DNA from 3 places in the Lysinibacillus sp. FSL P2-0066 genome. Region 3 is predicted to be linked to each of the others. Evidence: riboswitches for the same ligand, from Rfam matches in the RefSeq annotation. Region 3 holds a riboswitch; each other region holds the start of a gene.
The links. A riboswitch is a leader RNA that binds a small molecule or an ion and turns the genes downstream of it on or off. The one in region 3 is predicted to bind S-adenosylmethionine.
Positions count from the first base shown of each region.

Region 1: linked by a shared signal. The riboswitch ahead of MKZ14_RS19910 (bifunctional homocysteine S-methyltransferase/methylenetetrahydrofolate reductase) and the one ahead of metK (methionine adenosyltransferase) in region 3 are both predicted to bind S-adenosylmethionine.
Region 2: linked by a shared signal. The riboswitch ahead of MKZ14_RS01860 (O-acetylhomoserine aminocarboxypropyltransferase/cysteine synthase family protein) and the one ahead of metK (methionine adenosyltransferase) in region 3 are both predicted to bind S-adenosylmethionine.

Region 1 is NZ_CP150202.1:3,998,311-4,003,252, forward strand. It holds gene metH (methionine synthase) at 1-1,008, opposite strand, end outside; gene MKZ14_RS19910 (bifunctional homocysteine S-methyltransferase/methylenetetrahydrofolate reductase) at 1,001-2,848, opposite strand; SAM riboswitch class I at 2,938-3,038, opposite strand; gene MKZ14_RS19915 (protoporphyrinogen oxidase) at 3,138-4,532, opposite strand.
Region 2 is NZ_CP150202.1:376,269-381,210, forward strand. It holds gene MKZ14_RS01850 (DASS family sodium-coupled anion symporter) at 1-1,031, opposite strand, end outside; gene MKZ14_RS01855 (glycerol-3-phosphate acyltransferase) at 1,227-1,859, opposite strand; SAM riboswitch class I at 2,015-2,128, shown strand; gene MKZ14_RS01860 (O-acetylhomoserine aminocarboxypropyltransferase/cysteine synthase family protein) at 2,246-3,547, shown strand; gene MKZ14_RS01865 (hypothetical protein) at 3,880-4,266, shown strand; gene MKZ14_RS01870 (homoserine dehydrogenase) at 4,729-4,942, shown strand, end outside.
Region 3 is NZ_CP150202.1:3,341,085-3,346,026, reverse strand. It holds gene MKZ14_RS16615 (prolyl oligopeptidase family serine peptidase) at 1-115, shown strand, start outside; gene pckA (phosphoenolpyruvate carboxykinase (ATP)) at 182-1,768, opposite strand; SAM riboswitch class I at 2,158-2,276, shown strand; gene metK (methionine adenosyltransferase) at 2,535-3,731, shown strand; gene MKZ14_RS16600 (gamma carbonic anhydrase family protein) at 3,911-4,423, opposite strand; gene MKZ14_RS16595 (alpha/beta hydrolase) at 4,558-4,942, shown strand, end outside.

The DNA.
Region 1 (4,942 bases), 660 kb from region 3:
CGGACGCATAGAATCGTCATACAATAACGGTTCGATTCCTGATACCGCATGACCATGTGTTTTTTCTGGAACTCGACGAGGTTTTTCATCTTTTAAGACCTCACGAATGGCTGCAATATGAGCGGGTGTCGTCCCACAACATCCACCTACAATATTAAGCCAACCCTTTTCTGCAAAACCTTTTAATTTTTGTGATAGCGATTCTGGGGATTCATGATAACACCCTTCTTCATCTGGTAAGCCAGCATTCGGGTAACAGCTAATATAGCCTGTTGAAAGCTCTGCTAATGAACGAATGTGATCCGTCATAAACTCAGGTCCTGTCGCACAGTTTAGGCCAACAGATAATGGTTTAATATGCTCGATCGAAATATAAAAGGCATCGATCGTTTGCCCTGCAAGCGTTGTACCCATCGGCTCTATTGTTCCTGAAATCATGACGGGTAGTTCTTTTCCCGTTGATGCAAAAGCACGCTTTACGCCAAGTGTGCCTGCTTTGACATTGAGCATATCCTGACTTGTTTCTAATAACAGAACGTCGGCTCCTGCCTCAATTAATGCCTTTGCCTGTACATAGAAATTTTCCTCTAGCTCATCAAATGTAATACCACCAGTTACTGATAACGTTTTTGTTGTTGGCCCCATAGCCCCTGCAACAAAACGTGGCCAATCCGATGTTGAATAACGATCCACTGCTTGACGAGCAATTTCCACTGCACGCTTGTTAATTTCTTCGGCTTTTGCGCCAAGATCATATTCATTTAACACTAGAGGCGTCCCACCAAATGTATTAGTACAAATAATATCTGCGCCTGCCTCTAAGTATTTATGATGAATTTTTTCAATGACATCTGGTCTAGTAAGCACAAGATTTTCATTACAGCCATCTAGCTCCTCACCACCAAAATCTTCTGCTGATAAATTTTCGTTTTGTAGCATTGTTCCCATTGCGCCATCAAGAATTAAAATACGTTTCTCTAGTTGCTCTTCAATCGAGTGCTTAGCCATGTATACTTACTCCTTTTTTCTGTTCATCCAATTGCTCTATATATTTCATCAACTCTAGTGTCACATCGTAACGTAAAAATGGTGTAATAAGGTATATACCATTGAAGTATTGCGCAGCCACTTCAACTAATTCTTTAGCAATGGCAATTCCTTCCAATTTCGCTCGTTCCTTGTCTTCTCCACATACTTTCATTCTTGCCAAGGCATCTTCGGATAATTTGATACCTGGCACTTCATGATGTAAAAATTCAGCACTTTTATAACTCGTAACAGGCATAATGCCGATGTAAATAGGAGCTTGTAAATGCTTTGTTGCCTCATAAATTTCTACAATTTTTTCTTTCGTATACACTGGTTGAGAAATGAAGTAGTCTGCCCCATGCTCAATTTTCTTCTCTAAACGTGTCACAGCACGTTCTAACACACGGACGTTTGGATTAAATGCAGCAGCAACTGAAAAATTTGCTTTTTTACGAAGTGGTTTACCTGAGAAGGAAACCCCTTCATTTAACTGCTTAATTAATTGGATCAGCTCCATCGAAGATACATCATAAACACTTGTCGCACCTGGGAAGTCTCCCACTTTCGTTGGATCACCCGTAACAGCCAACACATCATGAATACCTAAAGCATTTAGACCCATTAAATGCGATTGAAGACCAATTAAGTTACGGTCTCGACATGTAATATGTGTTAGTGGGCGTACACCATGTGTACTCTTCAACAATGCTCCCATTGCAATATTGCTAATCCGTGGTGAGGCCAGTGAATTGTCTGCCATCATGACTACATCTGCACCTGCATCATACAATTGCTTTGCTCCTTCAAGGAATCCATCAATCTCTAAATGTCTAGGCGTATCCAACTCTACTATGACAGAGCGTTCACGTTTTACTTTTTCATGAAGAGGCTCATACTTTGGTGGCTCCGCTTCACGTACAATCTCAATCTTTTCAGGTTTCGCATGCTTCTCCTGAACCGGTGATAACTCTTCTAAATACTTCTTTGCTGCTGCAATATGTTTGGGTGTAGTACCACAGCAGCCCCCGATTAAACGTACACCTTGGTCACGTAATTCAACAGCTGCTCGACCAAAATAATCAGCTTCTGACTCATAAACGACACGTCCATCCTCTAAGTCAAGAAGTGACGCATTCGGATAGGCAGACATGAATGCCTTATTAGGAAGTTCTACACCTTCAAATGCTAGAATTGTATGGTGAGGACCTAGTCGACAATTGACGCCAACAATATCTGCACCGAGGGCTTCAAGCTCATGGAGAGCATTATTTAAAGACATCCCATTTTGTAAAACACCAGGCTCATGCATAGAAACTTGTGCAATAATTGGCAAATTTGTTTTTTCTCGTAGCATCTTTAAGGTTGCTGATAATTCTTCAAAATCATAATAGGTTTCGAGTAAAAGACCATCTGGATTCCCTGCCAGTAAGACACTTGCTTGTTCTTCAATAGTCGCTAATATTTCATCCAAGGTTGCATCACTTTTACGAATTCCCCGAATACCTCCAATTGTTCCTAAGACAAATTGACCGCCATCTGCCGCTGCTCGTTTTGCAATGGTAATAGCTGCTTCATTAAACTGTTGGACACGTGATTCTAATCCATAGCGAGCTAATTTGATGGCATTTGCACCGTACGTATTCGTTTGAATGATGTCAGCACCAGCCGCAATATATTCTCTATGAATCTTCTCAATTAACTCGGGTCTCTGAACATTCATTTCCTCATGGCAATACTCCAATCCATAGCCATATAGCACTGTGCCTATTGCACCGTCCGCTGTCAATACATGCGTTTTTAACTTTTCAAGCAATCCCATAAAACTAGCCTCTCTTCCTATGTCTCTATATAATAAAAAGCCCTCTTTCATAAAAAAAGAAGGCTTTAACGATTCATCATTGTTGTTCCTTCTCATCTTCGACTCAACGGTCTTCTGGATTTAGCACCTGACAATAAAGTTGGTTGCTGAAGCTTCAATGGGCCAGTCCCTCTGCTTCTCTTGATAAGAATTAAGTATGAATTTTTTAAATAATTAAAAGAATCATATCGTTTACTGACGAATGAGTCAAGACTATTTCACATAAGAAAGTTTTTTTCCACTTAAAACCTTAGAAATTGGCAAGTTCCTTTGCAAGCTCTTCACCAATTTTTTTCCCATTTTGAATGCAAGCACCAATACCTACGCCAAAATATGAGCACCCAGCAATGGATAAATTTGGATATTTTTCATGTAATTCATGTAGTAACCCTTGTAATGCTTCACGATGCGCTAGATCATATTTAGGCATTTGATCAATCCATTTTGTTACATTTACAACGGTTGGCTGTTCTTCTATTCCTAGGCTCTTTCTCACATCTTCTAAAGCAACTGCTGCCAATTCTTCATCCGTCATGGCACGTAGTTGCTCATAGGCTGGATTGATGCTCTTATAAAAGAGTCGCAAAAGTAATTTATTTTCTTTCGATGTATGCTTCCATTTGCGACTAGTCCAAGTAGCTGCATTACAAGTAACGTCTGAATTATGGGAAACAATATAGCCCGTTCCATCTGCTGGTAATCTAGAGTCCGGCACATCAAAACCTAAATAAATAGTAATCGCTGACGCTGTCGTAAATTGGTCAAAATAGCGATTTAAAGATTCATCCTGTAGTAGATTTTGGACAGTATCGTTTGGTAATGCTAAAACGACATATTCTGACTCAATAATTTCACCATTGGCTAAGGAAATTGTATAGTTCTTATCTTGTTTTTTAACATTTAGAGTAGTAACGCCCTTGATGATTTCTACATCGGATAATGTTTGTTCAAGTCGATCAATTAAAGAAGATAAACCATTTTTAAAGGATATAAATTTTTTGTTCGCTGCTTTAACAAATTGCTCACGATTCGCATCAAAGCCTCTAATAATACTTCCATAATCATTCTTATAATCAATCAGATACGGTAAAGTAGAGCCAATAGAAAGCTGATGTAAATCTCCCGAATAAACACCTGCAAGGACTGGTGCAATTTGATTTTTCACCAGTTCCTCTCCTAAATAGTAAGTTAAAAATTCACCGATTGAACTTTCCTTTGTGAAGCGATCGTTAGGTAATGTTAAATCCTTCAACGCTTCTTTTTTCCCTTGCTCGGAAATGAGTGTACTTTCCTCTAAGGATGTCAAACTCATCGGTATTCCAAAAGTTGAATCTGCTGGAATAGCGTGTAACTCATTATTCGTATAAATATAAGAAATACCTGTTTCGTTGTAGACTAGTTCCGCTTCAAAATCAAGCTCCTGTACAAGTTCCATAACACCTTGGTGACGCGCTACAATAGAATCAGCACCTGTTTCCATGATGAAACCTTGTTCATGTGCCGAATATAATTTGCCTCCTAAATATGTATTTTTTTCTATAAGTACTAGACGAACATCTAAATTATGTTCCTTCACTTGACGTTGCAAATAATGCATTGTACATAGTCCTGTAATACCGCCGCCTAAAACAACAACTGTTTTCATAGTAACCGCCCCTATTATTCGTTCTTTCTACAGTATAATCTTTTTTTCATTGAAAATTACGTTAAACCCTTTACAAATTTAGCAAAAATAGAGCTATTTCATCAGCGAAATAGCCCTCCTTAGTGTTGAAAAACAAAACAGTCAATTGAAAGGTAGAAATGGATTTCCGTTGCAGGCTACTTGCTTTCCTGTGGGCGAGCGCCGAATCGCTTCCTCCGCTACCGCTCCGTGCAGGGCTTCGCCTGTCTCGCTATCCCACGGGAGTCAAGTAGCCCTCCACTTCAACCCACTAACTTTTTAGCAAAGGTTTTCAAATAAAGTGAAGGTGCTCACTACTCTTTATGAAGAGGTGTTGTCACGCATCACTTCTCCACACTGAAAATAAGAGCTTATCCCCGCTAAGAATACAG
Region 2 (4,942 bases), 1.6 Mb from region 3:
ATTGTCCCCCATGGAATATGAGGCTCAACTTCCTTCCATGAATACACACCAATTTTAGGCATTAATAGAATAGCGATAGCAACTATTGTGACTGTGGTCGTATCGAAGGGATGTAATTTACCTTCAGTTGCCCAGAAAAATAGTAAAACTAAGGAAGTAACGATTAAGCGAATTTCAGGAGCCTTTAATGGGCCAAGCTCTGCAAGCTGTTTTTTGATGACCTCTTTACCACCTTCGATATTGCTAGTCTCAGGTTTAATTAACGCAATCATAATGAAAAATAAAACGATCGACATAATAATCGAGAAGGGAGCAGCGTAAAGTAGCCAAGCACCCCAGGAAATATCCACATTAAATTGCTCTTGGATAAAGTTTAAAGCCACCATATTTTGAGCTGCTGCAGTTTTAATGCCGATATTCCAAATGGAAACGGCTTGTACCGAAGTAATAACTAGCAAAGCAGCAAGCCGACTATCACGTGGTAAACCAAATGCTGCCACCATTCCAAGCAATATCGGTACTACAGCGCCAGCTCGTGCTGTAGCAGAAGGAACAAAAAATGCGAGGACGATAGAAACTAAAATGGCGCCAAATACGATAGCCTTTGTTTTCGTTCCTACCAGTGAAAGAATCCACAGAGCAAGTCGTTTATGTAGATTAGTAATTTGCATTGCAGCCGCTAGAAAAAGAGCTGCTGCTACTAAAGCAACGGCAGAATTACTAAATCCACTTAAGGATAATTTTAATGCGCCAGCTGTTCCTAGCTCTGTAGATGGGTCATCCATTGACGGAGCGAGTCCTAGTAAAACAGTTACTAGTGCAATGATCATGGCCGAGCTAACAGGATATGAAACAGCCTCTGTTACCCAAAGGATGACTGCAAAAGCTAAGATGGCTAAAGCTCGTTGCCCAGCTATAGGTAAATCGCCGTTATTAGGTAAAAAAGTAATAATGATTAGTAAAGCGAATGCTAAGCCAATCCATAGAGGCTTTAAGTTACGTTTTGTAGCTGCTTGTTTTGGTGAAGACATAATTTCTCATCCTTTCTACGATAAAAATGACGATTATTATCCATAACATCGGACTCCGTAATGTTTTATTAAGATAAGAATATGTCTATTTTATTGTAGAAAAAAACCTGTGTAAAATAGATGTTTTTTACAGCAATATTAGTAGATAAAGAGAAAATATATGGTCACACAAAATACAAAAATATCCATAAAATATTATTTCTTTTTCTTAAAAGCAGTAGTTACTTTAGGCTCTGTCCCATTAACTAAACGTTTAATATTTTCTATATGCAGGATGATAGCTATGCCAAAAAGAAGGACAGCTATAATGGTTGGGCCAATGCCTGGAATCCATAAATAAGTTGCTGTACAAAAAACGAGATAAAATTCTAGAACACCTACAATTAAATAATTTGTTGCAAAGGATAAAATAACAAATAAAATAAGTGCAAATAAACCAATCTTCCAATCAACAGCAAGTAAAATACCAATGATGGAGGCCGTTCCTTTCCCGCCGTTGAAGCCCATATAGAATGGGAAATTATGACCTAAAATAACCCCAGCAGCCATAATGTAAGTAAGCAGCCATATTTGTTCTTGTGTCAAATGAGTGGCATCCGCTAGATAAAAATGTGCACCGATAATAGCGACAACGCCTTTGCCGATATCAATGAGGGCTACTAAAACGCCATATTTCCAGCCAAGGGAAAGAGTAGCATTCGAGGCACCCGCATTTCCGTGGCCAGCTTTTTTTAAATCAACCCCAGATAAAAATTGAGCCACTTTAGAGCCGTGAATACAGCCTATTAAATAGCCAATCATAAGAAAAATGATCACGGCCTTTACCATAAAAATACTCCTCTCAAAATTTTTTCTAAAATAGTGTATGCGTTCATATTACGTATAAGAGCAGACAGAAGTTTCGGAAAAAATAAAATTTACATGTTGACAGAAAAAAACTCTATGTTTATACTGTGTAACAACGATGGAAATTGAATCTCATACTCTTATCAAGAGCGGCGGAGGGATAGGCCCTATGATGCCCGGCAACCAGTAAGTAATGAGCTTACTAAGGTGCTAATTCCTACAGATTCTAACTTGGATCTGGCAGATAAGGGGAGGAAAACTTGCAACCGCAACCCTCTTCTTAGCTGAAGAGGGTTTTTTGTTTTCTACAGAAAAATCCTCCTCATCTCCGGTACCATCGTAAAAAAATAACCATTTGGAGGTACACAATGACAAATTTTAAACCAGAAACATTGCTGTTACATGGTGGTCAAGAGCCAGACCCAGTGACGGGTTCTCGGACAGTTCCAGTCTATCGCTCAACTGCTTTTGTATTTAAAGACACTGCTCATGCGCAACGTCTTTTTGCCCTAGAGGAAGCAGGGAATATTTACACACGAATTACCAATCCGACTGTTGATGTGTTTGAAAAACGTGTGGCTTTATTGGAAGGTGGAACAGCAGCAGTAGCACTTTCATCTGGTGCAGCGGCTATCGCATTTTCCATTTTAAATCTAGCTGGAGCTGGTGATGAGATAGTAGCAGCTAGTTCTTTATATGGCGGTACGTATAATTTATTTGCTAACACATTACCAAACTATGGTATTAAAACAATTTTTGTAGATGAAACAAACCCAGAGAATTTCAATGCGGTGATTACTGATAAAACAAAAGCTGTCTTTGCAGAAGTTTATGGTAATCCAAGCTTAAAGGTTTTAGATATTGAAGCAGTAGCTAAGATTGCACATGATAATGGGCTACCACTAATTATTGACAGCACGTTTGCTTCTCCTTATGGTTCTACACCTATTGAATATGGTGCAGATGTTGTTGTTCATTCAGCAACTAAATGGATAGGAGGCCATGGTACAACCTTAGGGGGCGTTGTTGTAGACGCTGGTAAGTTTGATTGGGCTAGTGGGCGATTCCCAGGTTTTACTGAACCAGATGCTTCTTACCATGGGTTACGCTATGGAATTGATACAGCTTCTGCTGCTTTTGCTACAAAGCTACGCGTACAATTATTACGTGATTTTGGTCCAACATTAAGTGCAGATGCTGCCTTTAATTTATTGCAAGGGTTAGAAACGCTTCATTTGCGTATCCCTAAACACAATGAGAATGCATTGGCAGTGGCTGAATATTTACAAAACCACCCATCTGTGGAGTATGTAAATTATAATGGCCTAGAAGATTTCCCGACACATGAGTTGGCAAAAAAATATTTAAGAAATGGCTTCGGTTCAGTGCTTACATTTGGCATCAAAGGTGGACGTGAAGCTGGGCGAAAGCTTATTGATAGCGTGAAGCTATTTTCACATGTAGCAAATGTAGGTGATGCTAAGTCATTAATTATACATCCTGCTTCCACTACCCATCAGCAGCTATCAGCAGACGAATTAGTTCAAGCTGGTGTAACCGAGTCGCTCATTCGCTTATCCATCGGTTTAGAGGCAGTAGAGGATATTATTGCTGATTTAGATCAAGCCATTACACAGGCAACAACAAGTGAACAAACTGTAGAAGCTTAAGATTTAGAACAGAGGGAAGAATGGTGTAGCGTTTACGTATTTTCTCATTCGATTTGCCTCATTTGGTAATGCGTTAAACGTTGCTACATCAACTATTTACAACATCCGTTAATTATCAGAACCTTATAAAAAATAATACCAAGTAATTTTATATGTATTATTGACTTAATTAAATCCATGCTATATACTAGGAAATAAGTTAAGAGTACGGAAATTATTGTTAAAAAGGAAAATGTTTTCATAAGTGCTCCCCCACTTTTGAATATATAGAAGAGTAGTTGCCTAGCCAGTAACTGCTCTTCCAAAAAACTGATGATAAAGGAGTGTTTAAAATGGGTAACATCTATAGTGCGCAAAACATTGTATCCTATCTAATATATGAGCTAAATGAAGGACACGTTTTTGTCAACAATAAATCCATTCAACACCTTCTTACATCAGTCGAAAAGAAATGGCAACAAGTTTTTGGTCATACAGCATTTCAAGAACAAGTTTTTACTGAAAAAGAAGACTATACTGTTAAGGAAGTATTTGAGACATATGAACAGTACGGTGTGAGCCATATCTCACTTCCTGCCACAGAGATTTACTTAAAGTATGGTACATTTCAATTAGTGGAACGTACGTATGCAATACCAGATTTTACAGAAGAAGAAATTAGTCTTGTTCAACACGCTTTAGAACAATATCGCTATCAATTGCTTTCAAGAGCAAGTTAAAATCCCCTCATATTTTTATGCTCATTCTCTGCTGCTACAGGGAATGAGTTTTTTCTTTAAAGGGATTGTTATGAATGTCTGAGCATACATATATAATAGAAGAAAGACATTCATATATTGAAATGTAAAGAGTCAATATTTGTTCAAATCTTATAGAATGATTAATAAAACGTATAATAAAGGGAATGAAACCGATTTCTTTTGCACATCTAGAGAAAACAAATGTCCTTCCTAGAAAGATTTTTCTTGTGCAATGTATGTATTTGCGTTACAATTTTCTTTAAGTTAAATTTTGAATTATTTGAATTTGTATGTGTTCCAACACATATAGAAATAGCGAAACTCATACAAAGAAGAGTTGTTGGCTAAAGACTGCGGTGGGTGTCAAATAGTCATGACACAACCCCATGGAAAATTAGCATTAATGAAACTGCGGAATGTAAGTTGGAGGGAATAACAAGAATGGCAACTATAAAGGCAGCGATTTTAGGATTTGGAACGGTAGGTCAGGGGATCTATCATATTTTAAATGAAAAACGAGAAGAGCTAAAAAATAAATTAGGTATTAAATTAGAGGTAGCGAAGATTTTAGTGACAGATGCTAGTCGTGAACGTGTGCCTGGCACAGCACATTTAATGACAACAAGTATGGATGAAGTCTTAGCAGAGCCAGGTA
Region 3 (4,942 bases):
GGATGCAAATAAATCATTCGAAACTTGGTATGATCTTAACTACGCACATCAATATCCACCAGCAAAAAATCGTGAAACTGTCCGTGCTCTTTGCAAGTGGATGAAGCAACAATAAAGCTTAGAGAAAACAAAAAAGACAAAGGGAACGAATAAGTTGTTCCCTTTGTCTTTTATTTAGTCGTTATTTTAATGGGCCACCAAGTGTAGTGATGGCTTCAGAAACGTTTGAGAATTTCTTGAAGTTTTCATTGAATAAGCCTGCAAGCTCAGCAGCTTTTGCATCGTATGCAGCTTTATCTGCCCATGCTTCACGAGGGTTTAACACTTCTGAAGGTACACCTTCAACTGCTGTTGGAATGTGTAAACCAAACACAGCATCTTGTGTCGTTTCAACATCTGCTAATTTACCATCAATTGCTGCACGAACCATTGTACGTGTGTAAGAAAGTTTCATACGGCTACCTGTGCCATATTCGCCACCAGTCCAACCAGTGTTCACTAGGAATACTTGTGCACCGTGCTCGTCAATTTTTTGTCCTAACATTTCTGCATATACTGTAGCAGGAAGTGGAAGGAATGGAGAACCGAAACAAGTAGAGAAAACTGGTTCTGGCTCAGTTACACCACGTTCTGTTCCTGCAAGTTTAGAAGTGAACCCGCTTAGGAAGTGATACATTGCTTGTTCTTTTGTTAATTTACTGATTGGAGGTAACACGCCAAATGCATCAGCTGTTAGGAAGATGATTGTTTTTGGATGACCTGCAACAGAAGGATCAACGATATTTTCGATATATTGGATTGGGTAAGCTACACGTGTATTTTCTGTTAGAGAACCGTCATCATAGTCACAAATACGAGTTTCTGGATCAACAGCTACATTTTCTAATACAGAGCCGAAGCGAATTGCATTGTAGATTTCTGGTTCTTTTTCAGCAGAAAGATTGATTGTTTTTGCATAGCAACCACCCTCAATGTTGAACACACCATTATCAGACCAACCGTGTTCATCGTCACCGATAAGCTTACGATCTGGGTCAGCTGATAACGTCGTTTTACCAGTACCAGATAGACCGAAGAATAATGCCACATCGCCAGCTTCACCTACGTTTGCTGAACAGTGCATTGAAAGGATACCTTGTTGTGGTAATAAGTAGTTCATGATACCAAAAATAGATTTTTTCATTTCACCAGCATATTCAGTACCACCAATTAAAATAATTTTCTTTTCAAGTGATACGATAATGAATGTTTCAGAGGCAGTACCATCAACCGCAGGATCTGCTTTAAAGTTCGGAGCTGAGATGACAGTGAAGTCGGCAACATGAGAAGCTAATTCATCTGCTGTTGGACGGATAAATAATTGATGAGCAAAAAGATTGTGCCATGCGTATTCATTAATAACTTGAATGCTTAATTGTGAATCTTTGTCAGCACCTGCAAAGCCTTTGAATACGAATAACTCGTCACGTTCTTTTAAATATTTTATTACTTTTACATATAGGTTATCGAACACTTCAGAAGAAATTGGTTGGTTGACTTTACCCCAGTCAATTTGATCTTTTGTGCTTTCTTCTTCTACCGTATATTTATCTTTAGGTGAACGACCAGTGTATTTGCCAGTTTCTGCACGAACTGCGCCATCTACTGTTAACATTGCTTCACCACGAGATGTAGCTTTTTCTGCTAATTGTGGTACTGAAAGTTGAACATTAATGTTACCGCCGTTTAATAATTCCTTCAGTTCGTTTGCAATTTCTACTGAATTCATCGATTAAATACCATCCTTTTTTATAGTATTCCCTTGATTTAGAGGGATTTTTTCTTAATTTCAAAAATAGTATAACACAATTGCTTAAATAATCTATACTAATTAAGAAATTATTTTAGAGTTTTTACCACTTTTCAATAAACTGACAAAAAATAATGTTTTTCGAGTAGAATACCATCAATCCTACTGTAATTAGGCATGAAAATTGAGCCACACATATGTTACCACAAGTAGCTAGGTATGTTGTAGGGATTAATTTGCTTCTATTTACATCATCATCCAAGTATGAAAAGTTTTTGTGTAATAGGTTCTTTCCTTTCTATACAGTAATACATAAGAAAATATTTGACAACGTTCGACCTTTTGAGTAACATGAAATTGAACGGATACTCTTATCCCGAGCTGGTGGAGGGTCAGGCCCTGTGAAACCCGGCAACCTGCATGAACTATTTCACGACATGCGCTGGTGCCAACCTGATGCAAGGGAACATCCCTTGAACGATAAGAGTGAAAGGTTACGCAGTCATTATTCCTTTCCTCATGTAAAGTAACGTGAGAAAAGGATTTTTTTATTGTTAAAAATCAATGTAAAGGTAAGTATATGTAGTTCTTTCCTTATTATAATGACGGATCTTTCGAAATCCTCGTGTTAAAAGCAGCAGTAACGGCTTGAGAGTTCAATCCTTAGGAGCGGACTTGACATGGGTAATGAGTACCGTATTCATACACAACTACTTATTGTAAGAGTATTTAGGAGGAAAACCAAATGACAAACCGTCGACTGTTTACATCAGAGAGTGTAACAGAAGGACATCCAGATAAGATTTGTGACCAAATCTCGGATGCCATTTTAGATGCTATTTTAGCAGAAGATCCAAATGCGCGTGTAGCATGTGAAACAACTGTAACAACAGGATTAGTATTAGTAGCAGGAGAAATTACAACTTCTACTTATGTTGATATTAAAGGTATCGTTCGTGATACTGTAGCAGAAATTGGCTATACACGTGGTAAATATGGCTTCGATGCAGAAAACTTAGCGGTGCTTGTGGCGATTGGTGAACAATCACCTGATATTGCACAGGGTGTTGATCAGGCATTAGAGGCACGTGAAGGCTCTATGACAGATGCTGATATTGAAGCAATCGGTGCTGGTGACCAAGGCTTAATGTTTGGCTATGCATGTAATGAAACACCAGAGCTTATGCCATTACCAATTAGCTTGGCTCACAAATTAGCACGCCGTTTAACAGAAGTACGTAAATCAGGTGAACTTGCCTATTTACGTCCTGATGGTAAAACGCAGGTAACGATTGAATATGATGACAATAATGTACCCGTTCGCGTGGATACAATTGTTATTTCAACACAGCATGATGAAGAAGCAACACTTGAACAAATTCAAGCGGATTTAAAAGAATTTGTTATTGCACCCGTTGTACCGAGTGAATTATTAGATACTAACACTAAATACTTCATCAACCCAACTGGCCGTTTCGTAATTGGTGGACCAAAAGGCGATGCTGGATTAACAGGACGTAAAATCATTGTTGATACATACGGTGGTTATGCACGTCACGGTGGTGGTGCCTTCTCAGGTAAGGATGCAACCAAGGTAGACCGCTCAGCAGCATATGCGGCACGTTATGTAGCAAAAAACATCGTAGCAGCTGGCTTAGCAGAGCGTGCTGAAGTACAACTTGCCTATGCGATTGGCGTTGCTCAGCCTGTTTCCATTGCTGTCGATACATTTGGCACAGGTAGAGTAAAAGAAAGCGAGATCGTTGAATGGGTACGCGAGCTATTCGATTTACGCCCAGCAGGTATTATTAAAATGCTTGATCTTCGTCGTCCAATTTATAAACAAACTGCTGCGTATGGACATTTTGGTCGTACAGATTTAAATGTACCATGGGAGCAAATTGATAAAGCCGACGCACTACGAGAAAAAGCACGTTTATAAACTATTGAACTAAAGTAATGAAGTCATTAGAAAATTATTCTAATGTATTAATAAACAAAGGAGCAACATTGCTCCTTTTGTTTTTTTTACAAAAATACCTCGCTAGGATTCGTGAACATATTCGGTACACGAAAACGCGAGGGATTTTTTCGTTAGTATTGATTTTTTGTGTAGGTTATTTATTTCTGAAGTGATTTATAATATTGACCTTTTTCTGCGTATTCTCGTACGATGCGTTCCATATCCTCTTTATCTTCAGCATTTAATTCTCGGACAACTTTTGCTGGACGACCTAATGCTAAACTATTTGGAGGAATGACTTTACCAGGAGGTACTAGGCTTCCAGCTCCAATAAATGCACCTTCTCCAATCTCAGCTCCGTCTAAAATAATGGATCCCATACCAATTAAGGCATTTTTGCGAATTGTACAACTATGTAAAGTGACTTGGTGTCCAACTGTTACCTCATCTTCAATAATGAGCGGATATTTTGGGCTTTGGTGTAAACAGCAAAGATCCTGAATACTGACACGTTTACCGATAATCGTTGGGGAAACATCACCACGAATAACCGTATTAAACCAAATGGTTGTTTCGGCGCCAATTGTTACGTCGCCCGTAACAGTTGCGTAATCAGCAATGAAAACAGACGGATCGATCTTTGGCGTTTTATCTTTAAATGGATAAATCATGAAAATCGCCTCTTTTCTTTCTATAATGTAGTATTATCGTATCAAATACGCAACTTTATGGAAATATAAAATTAAAATGTGCTATTTATTTCGATATAATCAAAGTGTAATTATTTTTTAGGAGGACTATGTAAATGTGGAAATGGGAAGCTGATGGACAAGCAAAAGCTGTGATTGCTATTCTTCATGGTGCTTATGAAAATCACCGTTGGTATGCATGGCTGATAGAGAAATTAAGATTAGAAGGCTTCCACATAGTCATGGGGGATTTACCGAATCATGGTGGTAATGCAAGATTTGCTAGAGTCCATGATGAAGACTTCAAATTGTACAATAAGTATACACGAAACCTGATTGAAAATGCTTTTTCATATAATTTACCAACCTTTGTAATAGGGCATGGACTAGGTGCAACATTAATCCTCCATACACTGCAAAAGAGACAATATGAATGTGCAGGCATTATTTTAACATCACCTTGGTTGCAACTAAAGCTATTACCAGGTAAATTAACAAATG